2 regions of the Labrenzia sp. VG12 genome follow, and region 1 is predicted to be linked to the other one. Evidence: riboswitches for the same ligand, from Rfam matches in the RefSeq annotation. Region 1 holds a riboswitch; the other holds the start of a gene.
What was found. A riboswitch is a leader RNA that binds a small molecule or an ion and turns the genes downstream of it on or off. The one in region 1 is predicted to bind S-adenosylmethionine.
Positions count from the first base shown of each region.

Region 1 (7,496 bases):
CTGGTGGACAAGCTGGCAATTGTGGGCCGGCGGCCTGATCGCCGTGCTCTGCTTCCTGCCGGTGCTTTACTGGAATCACCTCCACGAGTGGGCGAGTTTTTACAAGCAGTTCGGCCGGGCCGGTGTGTCCGGTTTAACGGCCAAATACATCTTCGAGTTCCTGGGCGCCGTCGCTGGCCTGATGAACCCGCTGATCGCAGTGTTGGCCGTGCCCGGGGCGATCAAGCTTGCCGGAGGGCTCAAGAGCCGCGAAACTGCTGCCTCTCTCCTGCTGCTGACCGTGCTGCCGTTTCTCCTTTATCTTCTGTATCACTCGCTTCATGCACGTGTGCAGGCCAACTGGCCGGCGCCGCTTTTTCCGGCCTTTGCGATGATGGCGGCGGTCTTTGTTGCTGGCTTGCCCGGAAGAGGCGGGATCAGGCTGGGAGTGGCGCGCACCGGCGTTGCACTCGGACTGGCCGTTGCCGTTCTGGTTCAGCTGCATGCCGTCTGGCCGGTGACGGGTCAGTTTGCCCGAAAGGATCCGACGTTCCAGTTGCGCGGCTGGCCGGAAATCGGTGCCGAGCTTCGTTCGATTGCCAAGCAGGAAGGGGCCGGGTTTGTGGCAACGACCAGCTATGGCCTGAACGGTCAACTGGATTTCCTCCTGAAAGACGATGTGCCGGTCATCCAGCTCACCGAGCGCATCCGCTACATCATGGCAAAGGCGCCGGATCCGGACTTGTTCGACCGGCCGGGGCTCTACGTGGCCATCGAGCGCCGTGACCAGTCCCGCAATCTGGCGGAGACTTTCAGTACGGTTGAAAAACTCACAGAGCTGACCCGGCGCGTCAAAGGTGTCCCCTTGGAGACCTTGAATATCTACAAGATCGATGGCCGGACCAGGCCGGTATTGGAGCCTGTCTTGCCAAGATGATCTGTCAGGATATTTCAGGGTCCTGTCAGAAGTGACTTGCAAAGCCCTGAGGAATGCCGCAGGGATGTGACTGATTAGTCAGTTTGTCCGGTCCGCCTGCGGAAATAGATGAAGCGAATTACACTTGGTGCTCTTGATTACGGCCTCGCCTTTGGCGTTGACCGCGCCTTGCGCGAACTCGTCGAGCAGGGCCGTTTGAGCGCGCTTGGCGCTTTGGTGGCAACGGATCTTTGGCCGCGCGAGTTCCGGCCGCTTCAGGAAACGGTGGCGCAGGTCGGCAAGCGGGCGCTGTTCGGGGTGACACTTGCGTTCAGCGGCGACCGGGTCGCGCCGGTCAGCGCGCGCATGCAGGAAATCTACGGCGACCGCATGTTCACGCGCGAACAGCTTCAACGCCGCGCGCTTTTGCGCCTGTTGCCGGATGAATTGCTTCTGGAGGAAGCGCAGGCCCAGCTGGCCCGTTACAGCGTGCTGATGAAGCGGCCTCCGGATTTCGTCGCCGTTCGTGAAGGGCTGCTGGCCAGAACGTCGCTGGCGCGGCTGGTGTTCAAGGCGATCGTGCATGCGGATTATGAAACGCCGCCCCTGGTGATCTCGCCGGCACGTTCCGGGCTGAAACCCATCCGTCTTGCGCGTCTTGCCAGATCCTATGGCCTGAAGATGCTGCCCAAGGCCGATCCGCTTCCCGAAACCGAAGACGAGGAAGAGCTGCAGCGGCTTTTGCACAATCATTTCGACGGCATGGCCGATCTCAGCTTTGTTGCCGCGATTCCCGGGCGTTCGGACGATCGTCTCAGGCGCGACGAGCCGCGCCGCAAGGTGGCGATCCGCGAATGCCAGTATGAAGTGCTTGCCAGCGACAGATTCTTCCATACGCTGGAAAAGAAGGATGTGTTTCTGAACTAGGCCGTTTCGAGGGCGCAAGCCTCGGACAACGGCCTGAAACGAAAAAACGGTCCTGCGGGGAACAGGACCGTTTTTCGTGGAGGTCTGGAAGGGGGGAGGGGCAACCCCGCTTCCATGTCCTTTGATATAGGGTTATTTTGCTCCGATGCACGTGACGAGGATCACAAATTTTCATTTGGTCCTTTTTTCGACGGGCAGATTACTTGGCAGGGGGTCGGTGTGGCGGAAATCAAGGACTTTTTGAGAAACAGCTTTTCGCTGGAGGGGCTGGATTCCGATCTGGCGGTCGGTTTGTCCCGCCTGGCGCGGCCGATGAAAATCGCCGCGGGCACGATCCTGTTTGAAAATGGAGACCCCGGAAACGGCTGTTATGCCGTTCTGGAAGGCTCGCTGAAAGTGGCGCTCCTGTCCGTGGAAGGCGACGAGCAGTTGCTGGCGGTGCTCGGCCCCGGCGATCTTGTCGGCGAACTGGCCCTTCTGGACGGGCGTCCCCGGTCGGCGACGGTCAGCGCGCTGAAGGAAGCTCAGCTCGCCTTTATCGACAAGGCCGCCTTCCAGCGCTTTGCCGATGACAACCCGGCCGTCTACCGGCATATGCTGTCGATTGTCGGCAAGCGCCTGCGCCATGCCAATGATGTTCTGGCCGCACGTTCGTTCCTGCCGCTTCCGGGCCGGGTGGCGCAGACCCTGTTGCAGCTTTCCGAAACCTTCGGCAAACCGCTCGACGATGGCCGGCTGCTCATCCACTACAAGCTGAGCCAGGCCGACATTGCCAACATGGCCGGAGCGGCGCGCGAGAATGTCAGCCGCGTGCTCAATGACTGGAAACGCGCCGGCACCATCAGCCGCATCTCCGGCTATTACTGCATCGAACAGATCGACTTCCTGGAACAGGCTTCGACGCTGTAGCCCGGGGCTGCCTCTCGCATCTGACACGTGGCCTCTCTGCGCGGTAAGTGGTCATGCCCGATCAAGTCGGGGCTGACCACAGGGGGAAGCGGCTTTATGCGTCGCCCACCATCACCGCCATCTGGGTGCCCACCAGGATTGACGCCAGCGTCTGGGTGTTGAGGCTGTCGAGGAACGCCTCGGCCGCGCGGGCCATGGCCCCTTTCAGGGCGCAGCGGGGCAGGAAAGCACAGACCGCATCGCTGTCGGGCTTCAGGCAGGCCACGACGCCGAGATCCGGCTCGATCAAACGGACCACGTCACCCAGCCGGATCGCTTCCGGCGCCAGCGCCAGCCGGATGCCGCCGCCACGTCCGCGGGTCGTTTCCAGGTAACCGCCCTTGGCCAGATGGGCGACGATTTTCATCACATGAGATTTTGCAAGGCCAAGCTGGGTGGCCAGCTTGTCGACGGTCTGCGGATCATTGCTCTGACCCGTTGCCATCAGGATTCTCAAGGCAAAATCGCTGGCCTGACTGAGGCGCATGGCTGCTTCCCATAAAACATTCATCTCAGATGTTGATTTTAGCGTGCATGTATGTCATTTAAAAGATGCATCTTAGATGAATGTTTGGAGGCAGCGATGGAAGCCGGCAGAACATCAGCCCACAGATACAAATTGCAGCGCAGGCCGGCGCCCGATACCGGCGACCGTCTACAGCGCTACGAACAGGTCGACGCGCAGGCCATCCACGTGATGGTGCACACCTTTTACGGCTGTATCCGTCAGCATCCGCGGCTTGGAGAAATTTTTGAACGCCGGCTGGCGGGCCGGTGGGAGGAACACCTGCCCAGGATGGAGACCTTCTGGCAGTCGGTTCTTCTGAAAAACGGCGCCTACAAGGGCAAGCCGGTACCGGCGCATCTGAAACAGAAAGAACTTGTCAGTGCCGACTACGGCGAATGGCTGTCAGTCTTCCGGCCGGTGATCCGGGAACTGTTCGTGCCGGATCTGGCAGATGAAATCATCGCGGTGGCCGAACGCATCGCCCAGAGCCTCTGGCTGGCCACCTTTGGCACGCCCGGCGCCACCCCACCCGTCGAACTGACATCCCAACATTCCGATTGGAGCGGATCATGCTGGTAACCATTGTTCTCGTCGCAGAAGCCCTTGTCGCTGTCTGGTTCATCGTCTTTTCGCTGATGCTTCTGTCCATGTATCTGGACAGCAGGAACATGCCGCGGCCAAAGCTGGATGTGGCCGGACGTACCCTGATCGGCAGCGCAAAACTGGCCTTCATCACCGGAATGGTTGCGCTCGCGGCCATGACCGTTTTCGAAATTCAGGCCATCAGCTGATCAACATCCGGTTCGGGAGACCAAAAATGTTCAAGTCCAATCTACTGCACCGCGGATTGCCGATCCTGCTGATCTGGGTTGCCGCACCTTTGCCTTTGTGGATCATGGCCATTTTGATGATGCTGTTCTGATCGATGAAAGGCTTGTGCTTGTGCGTTCGCTCGTTAGTCTAGCCTGACACGGAATGGAGGGGCTCAGGCGTGACAGACGAAAAACCGCATGGCGAACTGACCTTGCGCACCATGGCCATGCCGGCCGACACAAATGCGTCCGGCGATATCTTCGGCGGCTGGGTGTTGTCGCAGATGGACCTGGCCGGTGGCATCGCCTCGGGCCAGCGGGCCGAGGGACGCGTGGTGACCATCGCGGTCGACAAGATGAAGTTCATCCGGCCGGTTCATGTCGGCGACGTGCTGTGCGTTTATACCAGTGTCGGCCGGGTCGGAAATTCCTCGATGGAAATCAAGATCGAGGCCTGGGCCCTGCGACATCGCTACGGCCATCGGGAAAAGGTGACGGAAGCCATCTTCACCATGGTGGCCGTCGATGACAGCGGCAAGCCGCGGCCGGTGCCGCAACAGGGTTGAATTGTCTTGGCAATTCTCTTTCCTGCCCCCTTGGTCACACCCAATAACCTCATTCTGAGGCGGACCGTCAGGCCCGTCTCGTAGGATCGGTTTCGTGCTCCCGGGTTGCCTACCGGTCCTTCGGGATGCGCGCAGGCGCGCTCCTCAGAAGGAGGCGGAACAAGGGGCTTCTGGCGAGGCCTTTCTTGATTGTCCTAGGAAAACCGTGCCGGCGGCTGCCGGTTCAGGATATCGGCGAAGAGGTCTTCGTCGACGGCGCAGGTGCAGCCGTTTGCCCAGAGCTGCAGCAGGTCCTTCAGGCGCTCGACCCGGTCCGCGTCGCTGAGCGGGGCCTTGTGGCGCGGCAGGCCGCCCAGAATGCGCAGGGACCGGATACGGGCAAGCACGCAGTCTTCGGCTGCGCTTCGCCAGATGTCGTCGTCGGCAAGGCTTGACTGGCTCAACACTTTGTTCTCGATCAGATCTGCCGCACGTCCGGCAAAAGGTTCCTGAGACAATTAATCCTCCATCGGTTTCCCGAGGAGGACTGGCGCATGAAAGAGTACCGCTTCATTGCCGGAGAGTTCCTTGAGGAAAACCCGACCGCATCCCTGTTGCGGAAACCACCTTGCCCGGTCTGGCAGGTTGGCGAGGGCGCCAGCCCTTCTCTTGATGATGGCGCGCTTATGCCATGGTCAGCTCTTCTTGGCAAGACCGTCGCTGCATAACAGCTATTCACATTGAGTCATTGCCGCCGGTCATAATCGATCCGCCCGTCCACCAGGTGGATGCGCCGTTCCATGCGTGCGGCCAGGTCCATGTCGTGGGTGACGGCAACCACGGTCGTCCTTTCCCGGTCGACGATTTTCTGAAGGCTTTCAAAGACCTGTTCGGTCGCTGCCGAATCCAGGCTGCCGGTCGGCTCGTCCGCCAGGATCAGGTCCGGCGAATTGGCAAGCGCCCTGGCGACGGCGACCCGCTGCCTCTGGCCGCCCGAAAGCTGTTCCGGCCGCCGGTGCAGGAACTCCTCCAGACCGAGATCGGCGAGCAACCCGGTGGCATGGTCCAGCTGTGCCTTCGCGGACAGCTTGCCGAGCCGCTGCATCGGGATCATCACATTGTCCAGCGCCGTGAATTCGGGCAGCAGAAAGTGAAACTGAAAGACGAAGCCCAGCTTCTCCAGACGCAGATGTGCCATTTCGGCGGAGGAGAGGTCGGCGGTCTCCTTGCCCCCGATCAGCACAGAACCGCGCGTCGGCCGGTCGAGCAGGCCCAGCAGATAGAGAAGCGACGACTTGCCGGACCCGGACGGTCCGGTAATGGCGACGAACTCGGCTTCGCCGACCGTGAAGCTGACATCCTCGACCAGTGTCACCGGTACGACGGTGGGCAGGATGCGGGTAAGCCCGCGTGTCTCCAGCAACGGTGTTTCATCTGCCGTGAGGGCGGGTTCGGCTGTCATGTTGCCCCCCTGATGATATCGACGGGATTGAGCCGCGCGGCTTTGCGGGCCGGGATCAGGCCGGCAATGGCCGAGGAGAGAAAGGCGAGCAGGCAGGCCAGCACATAGTGAAGCGCGGAGAAGTGGATCGGCAGCCGGGTCATCTCCACATTGGTGGTGACCTCAAATTTGATCGAAGCGAGATAGCTCGACAGGCCGAAGCCAAGCATTGATCCGGCGATTGCTCCCAGAACACCAATGACCAGTCCCTCCAGCACGAAGATCCGCTGGATGTCGCGTTCCGGAAAGCCGAGCGACTTCAGGATCGCAATGTCCTTGGCCTTCTCGTGCACAATCGTGGAGACGATGTTGTAGATGCCGAACCCGGCAACGACCAGGATCGCGCCGACCACGGTGTACATGATCACATTGCGCACGAAAAAGGCTTCCAGCAGACCTTCATTGGCCTCTTCCCAGGAGAGGGCCTTGTAGCCAAGCTGGCGTTCCGCGCGGGCGGCAACCTGTCTGGCCGTCTTGATGTCGTTGAGGTGGATGGAGATGGAATTGATGATGTCGGGTTTTTCCAGAAGGATCTGGACGGCCTTCAAGGGGGCGTAAGCCAGGCCTTCATCGCTTGAGGTGACGCCGGTGTGGAACAGGCCGACAATCTTGAAGCGCTTGGCAATGCCGTTGGCCGACGTCATCGTGACGGTGTCGCCGAGGTCGGCGCCAAGCCGTGTTGAGGCCTTGGCACCAATCACGAGGCCGTTGGACGTTGTTGCCAGATCCGTGAACGCTCCCTGGCGCATGTCCTCGCCGATTTGCGAGACCAGAAGTTCCTTGCGCGGCACCACGCCGATCAGTGTCAGACCGAGATCCTGTCCGCTGTAGCGCAGGACGGCCTGGCCGCTCAGCCGCTCCGCCATCGTTCCGTCCACCCAGTCGCGCAGGGAAGCAAGTGCCTCGGTCGGATTTCGGATGCCGCGCAGATCTTCCTTCGGCCGGAGACCATGATAGGCAACGGCGTCATAGACTTCACTTGCCGGCTGTTCGCGGGGCGCGCGCTGGTCGTCCTTGATCTCGACATGGGGGATCGCCTCGATCAGGGTGGTGGTGAAATCACGCTGCGAGCCCTCCATCAGGCTGGCCATGGCCACCGAGAAACCGACGCCCATGGCAACGCCGAGCGTCGACACCACGGTCTGACGCATCCGGTTGCGCACATGGGTCGCCGCGATCCGCAGAAGCAGCATCAGGACCGGTCCCCCGCCATTGGCTGCACGGCCTGGCCCTCTTCGAGCGCTGCATCAAAGGGAAAGACAACTCGGCTGTCCAGGTCCAGCCCGTCCAGGACCTCGACGGCGCGCGTTCCGCGAATACCGGTGGTGAGCGTTATTCGGCTGACGCGGTTGTCTGGGCC
Region 1 covers NZ_CP022529.1:5,477,076-5,484,571, forward strand. The annotation lists gene CHH27_RS25245 (glycosyltransferase family 39 protein) at 1-916, shown strand, start outside; gene CHH27_RS25250 (ChbG/HpnK family deacetylase) at 1,025-1,822, shown strand; gene CHH27_RS25255 (Crp/Fnr family transcriptional regulator) at 2,042-2,731, shown strand; gene CHH27_RS25260 (Rrf2 family transcriptional regulator) at 2,826-3,257, opposite strand; gene CHH27_RS25265 (group III truncated hemoglobin) at 3,354-3,857, shown strand; gene CHH27_RS25270 (hypothetical protein) at 3,848-4,069, shown strand; gene CHH27_RS25275 (acyl-CoA thioesterase) at 4,312-4,656, shown strand; gene CHH27_RS25280 (hypothetical protein) at 4,851-5,153, opposite strand; SAM-I-IV-variant riboswitch at 5,195-5,316, opposite strand; gene CHH27_RS25285 (ABC transporter ATP-binding protein) at 5,381-6,097, opposite strand; gene CHH27_RS25290 (ABC transporter permease) at 6,094-7,332, opposite strand; gene CHH27_RS25295 (efflux RND transporter periplasmic adaptor subunit) at 7,329-7,496, opposite strand, start outside.

Region 2 (7,496 bases), 310 kb from region 1:
GTCGGCGCTGCATAGGCTTGTTGCATCGATCCAAGAAGGAGCAAGACCATGACCGACCAGACCCTGACCCCGAGACTTCTCACTGTAACAACGGCCCCCAGGGGCGTTCGGAATGCGGGATCATTCGGGCACTTCCTTGAAACCCTCACCCGCCTGCTGCGCCGTCGCCGCGACCGCGCGCACCTGTCCGAGTTGCCGGATTACCTTCTGGAAGATATCGGGCTGACGCGGGCGGATGTGCCAGGGAACCCACCGGTCGAGGAGGGGTGGCGGTGATGCACGAAATCGATGAAGAAAAAATGGAGCGGGTGAAGGGAATCGAACCCTCGTCTTAAGCTTGGGAAGCTCCTGCTCTACCATTGAGCTACACCCGCTGATCCGGTCCCTGTCAAGGCCGAGCCCGCTTTCTGCGCCGATCCTATTTGCCTGTCAAGCAGGCTTCGCCGGGGATCACGGCTTTTCCCGGTTCGGTTTGATCTTGCACTGCGGCAGAGAAATCGCCATGTTCCGCCCGGCGCGGCAGAAAGCCGCCGGAACTTCTAGATATTCGGGTCGGCTTTATGCGAAATCAGGTCAAGGCGCTGGTCACGTCGCGCACATGGGAATTCTGCATCATCGGGATCATCGTCCTGAATGCGGTGACGCTGGGGCTGGAAACCAGCCATGCGGTCATGAACAGCATCGGCCCGGCCCTGGTCCTGATCGACCAGATCATTCTCGGCATCTTCGTGATCGAGCTGGCCCTGCGCCTCTTTGCCCACGGTGCAAAGTTCTTCCGCGATCCCTGGAGCCTTTTTGATTTCGCCATTGTCGCGATCGCGCTGCTGCCCTCCAACGGGCCGCTCGCCGTGCTGCGCTCGCTGCGCATCCTGCGTGTGCTGCGGCTCATTTCCGTGGTGCCGTCGCTCCGCCGCGTGATTGGCGGCCTGATCGCTGCCTTGCCGGGCATGGGCTCGATTGTCGTCCTGATGGCACTGGTCTTTTATGTGTTCGGCGTCATGGCGACCAAACTGTTCGGCGCCAGCTTTCCCGAATGGTTTGGCGACCTCGGGGCCTCGCTCTATACGCTCTTCCAGATCATGACGCTGGAAAGCTGGTCCATGGGCATCGTCCGGCCGGTGATGGAACAATACCCCTATTCCTGGCTGTTCTTCGTGCCTTTCATCCTGTGCACGGCCTTCACGGTGCTGAACCTTTTCATCGGTATCATCGTCTCGGCGATGCAGGAGGAGCACGAGGCGGAGGCCGATGCCAACCGCCAGGCGATCCACGACGAGACCGGCCTGATCCTGGAAGAGGTCAAGGCCATGCGCGCGGAACTCAGCCAGCTGCGCGCCGAGGTCGAGCGCACCCGGGCCTGACCCGGTCAGTAGCCGCCACGGTCTTCGGACTCGCGCGGCTCGGGCGCCGGCACGCCGGAGCCGGTGGACTGGCAGCCGGCCAGCATTGAGGCAAGGGCAAGGACGATCAGGGCGATGTTCAGCTTCATGATGGGCTCCTGCGAGATGGGTTCAACCGTTTACGCTGGAACAGCCCTCAGCCGATCATTGTCTTGAGACGTCGGATGTTGTCGGGTGCCAACCGGCAAACCAGAGCAGTCGCTAGTTCAGGTCTTGCGTCAGCAAAGAGGGATTGAACCAAAGAGGCGAGTTTTCAGTCGGTGTCTTGGCGCTCAAGTGTGGGTTCGGTATGCGAAACAGAGTGCGGCGGGAAAGAGATGCCTTCTCGATATCCTCCCCGTGGTACTTCAGAAAATGCTCGTCGAACGAGCCATCCTCGATCATGCGCTGCAAACCGGTTTCTATGTGCCGGGCCAATTCCGGGTGCCTGGGGCTGACAAAGAAATAGACCGGGAGCGGCACAAAAAGGGCCAGGTGGTCTTCAACGACAAGTTCGGGATATCCGGCGCCATATTTCTCCAGTTCTTCGAAGATCTCAAAAACACCGCGACCAAACGTGATCATCCGCCTGAGACGCAGCATCTCGTAAAGTTCGCGCTGACCTTCTGCCGTGACCACATGAAAGCCGCTGTCGCGCAACACGGGTGTGATGGACCATTGCTCACCAGAGCCGGTTGGGAAACGTTGCAAGTCCTTGAGCGTCTTGACCTCTGACAGGTCTTGCTGATCGCGCTTGTTTATCAGGAACAGGCGAATGCCCTGGAGCCCCTTGTGCAGCGGAACCCGCACGGTGAGAAGCTGCTCCTCCCAGCCGGGACGGGGGCATGGGCAACGACATGTATGTTTTCGCCGGATATCAGTTCGCGCAGCAGGCGCTTTCGGCTGAAGTCTGACCTCGCAACGACGAAGCGCGCCTGCACACCGGATTCTTGAAGAGCCTTTGCCAAGGTCTCGTTGATGTAGCGGGCATGACGGTCTTCATAGGCCGAAGGGTCTCGAATGATGACTTCCAGGTCCGCCGCAAGCACCGTTCTGCCGAGGGGGCCGACTTGCAACAGAATAAGCAAAAGGCAGGATAGAAACCTCAGGACATGGTTCGGGTTTTTCTGCATCAAGGGTCTGCACCAGGTGCTTCTTTTTGTTGTCAGACTGAATCATAGATACTTTCGAATGTTTTTAAAGTTGGTATCACTGCGGACACGAGATCATGATCTGCTGACCGCGTTCTCACACCTGAACAAAACTGGCCGGCAATCGAAGCGTGACGCCTTGTCAAACACGCAGGCGCCCGGCCTGCCTGCGTTCGAGCGCAGCAGATCCCAAACGGGGTAACCCGGAGAAGCGGTGCAGCCTGCGTTTGCGGGCAGATCTCCAAAGACTAATCTACCAAATTGAAAACAGATAAGGATCGGCTACAGTCTCCGCCGCGGGCCTAAAGCGCGGCAAGGACCTCTTCCGGTCCTTCGACCGTCAGCGTCACACCGTCTTCGGTGTAGTCGCGTGACAGCACGGTGAGACCAAGGCCGTCGATCCGGCGTTCCAGCTCCGAGCTTGCGGCGAAGTCCGCGCTGACCTGTTTCACCAGCATCTTCTGAAACGGAACGAGCTCGGCATTTGCAATCGCGTCCTGGGCCGCGCCGGCATAGGCGCGGGCGAGGCCGCCGCCACCGAGTTTGGTTCCCCCGAAATAACGCACGATCAGGACGGCGCAATTGATCAGGCCGGCACCCTGCAGGACCCGCAAGGTGGGCATGCCGGACGTGCCGGCAGGTTCGCCATCATCCTTGCCGCTTTCCTCGATGCGGCCATCGTCCAGAAGGCGTCTGTGCGCGGTGACGACGTGGTTGGCTTTCCGGTGTTCCTTGCGCAGCTCCTCCAGGCGCTGCTCGAACAGGTCCAGCGGCACCAGATGCGCCAGAAAGCGCGACTTCCGGTCTTCCAGGAAACCTTCGAATTCGCTTGTGACGGTTTTAATAGAAGTATCTCCGGTACCAGGGAGTGGTATCGCCTGTGAAGCAGCTTCCATTGAAATACACGTTGCAGCTTGGTTTGTAGATTTGATCGTTTGCAAAAAGGAATGACCCTGTAAAACCGATGCCCTTGTAGGCCTGGATGGTGAATGCATATTCGCAGGTGTCCTTCCGCGGATCGCCTTTGAAGAAATGGGTTCTGCATTCGCTCCAGTGGCAGATGTTTCTATTTTGAAGGATCAGTGTGGTCGCGGTGATTTCGTTGCTGTCTTCTGACCAGCTGTAGCGCCCGCCAAGAAAGAGGTTGTGACCACTTTCCTTAAGCTCCTCCAAAATCTGCGAAGGAAGTCCTCTGCAGCTCGCAAATTCCGAGTAGAAGCGCTCGAAGACTTCGGAGGGGACAACCGTATCAATCGAGAACAATTGGTTGGAGGAAGAAGTCAGCTGAAGACCGAACAGCCCGACCAGGCACAACAGGGCGATCCAAAATGTTCTTCTCGTCCGAATGCTTTTTCTCCCGCGTCAGGTTATGCAGGGACCCTGAAATGCTTGGAGAGTTTCAGCGCCTGACCCTGGTAGTTGGAGCCGATGCCCTCGCCATAAAGCCGCTGCGGCCTCTCGGCCATGTGTTCATAGACGAGCCGGCCGATGGTCTGGCCATGTTCGACGATGAAGGGCACATCGTGGGAGCGGACTTCCAGAACGGCTCTGGAGCCGATGCCGCCGGCGCCCGCGTGGCCGAAGCCCGGATCGAAGAAGCCGGCATAGTGAACGCGGAACTCGCCGACCAGCGGGTCGAAAGGCACCATCTCAGCGGCATAATCCGGCGGCACATGCACAGCTTCCTGGCTGACCAGGATGTAGAAGGCATTCGGGTCGAGGATCAGCTCGGCATGCTGTCGCCGATAGATCGGCTCCCAGAAATCGAGCGGGTCCTGTGCGCCGACCTTGTCGACATCGATCAGGCCGGAATGATGTTTGGCGCGGTAGCCGATCAGGCTGTTCTCGCCATCGCCTTCCAGGTCGATGGAAAGCTGCACGCCATTGCCGATGCGCTCGTTGCCGCCGCTCATCAGGGTGTGGGTCTTGTGCACCTCTTCCAGGACGCTGTCGGCGATCAGGGACTGGCCGCGGCGGAAGCGGATCTGGCTGAGGCGTGAGCCCGAGCGTACCAGGATCGGGAAGGTCAGCGGCGAGATTTCCGCGTAGAGCGGGCCGGTGTAGCCGGCCGGGATGGTGTCGAAGGCGAGACCGTTGTCGGTGATGACGCGGGTGAAGACGTCGAGCCGGCCGGTTGAGCTTTTCGGGTTCGCGGTCGCGGAAATGTCGGCGGCCAGAGCCAGGCTTTCCTGCAGGGGCACGATATAGACACAGCCGGTCTCCAGAACGGCACCCTCGGAAAGATCGACCGTGTGCAGTTTCAGCTGTTCCAGCCGGTCGGCGACCTTGATCTCCGGGCCGGGCAGGAAACTGGCACGCACCCGGTAGGCCACCTGGCCGAGGCGCAGGTCGAGACTGGCGGGCTGGATCTGGCCCTCCACCGGGGGCAGGGCGGCGGCGATCTCGCCGGCGGAGAACATGGCCTCAATGATACGTTCGGGCAGGATCCCCTCGGCGGAGAGAGTTGCGCTTCCGTTCAAGGTCTGGCCCGCTGTCACGTTCATCTTTTTGTCCTGCTTTATTCTCTTCTATCGTCCTTAACGGATGCGGCGCGCTGCGCCAACAGGCTTTGCGGCGCCAGACGAGAATTCGGCAAAGAACATTGACCGGCGCGGCGTTTTCCCGTAGGAGAAGCGCACCTCGTGGTGATTTGGGCCGGCCGGCTTGCAGCCACGTTAAACAAGTTGCTAAAAAGGCCGGAGGTGCGAACCCCGGTCTTGAGGCTGGGGTTTTTTGCGTTTGGAGCACTGGAAGACATGACTGAGACCACCAAGACCGGAAACAAGAACTGGCGTCCTGCCACCAGCCTGGTGCATGGCGGCACCATGCGGTCGCCCTTTGGTGAGACCTCCGAGACCATCTACCTGACGCAGGGCTTCACCTATGCCGGTGCGGAGGCCGCCGAGGCGCGCTTCAACGGCGACGATCCGGGTTATGTCTACTCGCGCTATGCCAACCCGACCGTCACCATGTTCGAAGACCGGATCAAGGGACTGGAAGGCGCGGAAGCTGCCCGCGGCACGGCCAGCGGCATGGCCGCCGTCAATCTGGCGCTGATGGCCTCCGTCAAGGCGGGCGATCATGTCATTGCCTCCAAGGCCCTGTTCGGCTCCTGCCGCTATATCTGCGAAACGCTGCTGCCGCGCTTCGGCGTGGAAAGCACGCTGGTCGACGGTACGGACATCGACCAGTGGAAGGCTGCGGTGCGGCCGAACACCCGGGCGATGTTCCTGGAAAGCCCGACCAACCCGACGCTGGAAGTGATCGACATTGCCGCCGTCGCCGACATCGCCAAGGAGTGTGGTGCGCGCCTGATCGTCGACAACGTCTTTGCAACGCCGCTCTACCAGTCGCCGCTTGAACTCGGAGCGGATGTCGTCATCTATTCCGCCACCAAGCATATTGACGGCCAGGGCCGCTGCCTGGGCGGGGTTGTCCTGTCCGACGAGGAATGGATCACCGACGAGGTGATGCCCTTCATCAAGCACACCGGCCCGCATATGAGCCCGTTCAGCGCCTGGGTGCTCTTGAAAGGCCTTGAAACCCTGCCGCTGCGCGTGGCGCGCCAGACCGAAAGCGCCGGCCAGGTGGCCGACTTCCTGGCCGATCAGGCCAAGGTCTCGCGGCTGATCTATCCGGGCCGTGCTGACCACCCGCAGGCCGATGTGGTTGCACGCCAGATGAAGGCCGGCTCCACCATGGTCGCCTTTGAAATCGACGGCGGCAAGGAGGCGGCGTTCCGCTTCACCAATGCGCTTGAGATCATCAAGATCTCCAACAATCTGGGGGATGCCAAGAGCCTGATCACCCATCCGGCCACGACGACCCACCAGTCAATCGGCGAGGAAGCCCGCGCCGAACTCGACATTTCCGACGGCATCCTGCGGCTGTCGATCGGTCTGGAAGACCCGCTCGATCTTCTGGAAGACATCGAAAAGGCCCTCGGCGCGATCTGAGCTTAAGGGGGGCGTGCATTGTGACTTGGGCCGCGTGTCGAACCGGGTTCAGGGCATGAGCGCCGAGTTGTCGGGACTATCCAGAACCGAAAGGCCCGTCGCGCCCCTTTAGGGTTTTTCCCCGCTCGCCACGCTGTCCCCTCCGGTGTCACCCCGGGCGAGCGATGCGAGACCCGGGGCCTACTCGTTGCCAGAGAGCCTGATCGTCTCGCAGAGCGGATCCGCAGAAATTTGAATGCCTGCGCTTCAGCAAGCGGGTCTGCGAGTAGGCCCCGGCTCTCCGCTGCGCTGCGGCCGGGGTGACACAGGTGCGAAGGCCGCACCACTTTGAGCAGAGCTGAACAAGTGGCCTAATATTGCCGGTCCCACTTCGCCAGGCCGTCCCTCCGGTGTCACCCCGGGCGAGCTGCGCGAGACCCGGGGCCTACTCATTGCCAGAGCGCCTGGTCACTTCGCAGGGAGCCTCCGCAGAATTCTTGGTGTCTTGCGCTTCAGCAAACAGCCCTGCGAGTAGGCCCCGGCTCTCCGCTGCGCTTCGGCCGGGGTGACACCGAGGAAATGCTGCAGGATGAAGAACTTGTGAGAGCAGTTTAGTTGTTGCTGGCCCGTCTCCTCCGGTGTCACCCCGGGCGAGCTTGGCGAGACCCGGGGCCTACTCGTTTGCAGAGCGCTTGGTCACTTCGCACAGCGGATCCGCAGAAATTTGAATGCCTGCGCTTCAGCAAGCAGAGCAGCGAGTGGGCCCCGGCTCTTCGCTGCGCTGCGGCCGGGGTGACACCGGTGGTTAAGTCTGAACCTTTACGAAGGCTGCTTTTGAGGCGGTCTAGTGGGAGCAAGCCTGCACACCCGACCACAATGCAAGGGCTGTGGATCGTCAATACGACCTCTCGATCCTGCAAAAACTCCGCCGCCATCCCCTCACTTGCCCCTCCTAAAACCCGTTTTGTGATGTTCGTCACACTTTGCCTGCGCGTGTTTCTTCGCAGTCCGGAGGCGACTGTGCAGAAAAC
Region 2 covers NZ_CP022529.1:5,785,780-5,793,275, forward strand. The annotation lists gene CHH27_RS26710 (DUF1127 domain-containing protein) at 49-276, shown strand; tRNA gene CHH27_RS26715 (tRNA-Gly) at 301-374, opposite strand; gene CHH27_RS26720 (ion transporter) at 561-1,361, shown strand; gene CHH27_RS28565 (hypothetical protein) at 1,367-1,489, opposite strand; gene CHH27_RS26725 (hypothetical protein) at 1,602-2,189, opposite strand; gene CHH27_RS26735 (YigZ family protein) at 2,833-3,426, opposite strand; gene CHH27_RS28010 (hypothetical protein) at 3,371-3,844, opposite strand; gene CHH27_RS26745 (2'-deoxycytidine 5'-triphosphate deaminase) at 3,898-5,034, opposite strand; SAM riboswitch at 5,163-5,242, shown strand; gene CHH27_RS26750 (O-succinylhomoserine sulfhydrylase) at 5,287-6,486, shown strand.
Region 2: it holds a riboswitch for S-adenosylmethionine, as region 1 does, so the genes downstream of both, CHH27_RS26750 (O-succinylhomoserine sulfhydrylase) here and CHH27_RS25280 (hypothetical protein) in region 1, are expected to answer to the same signal.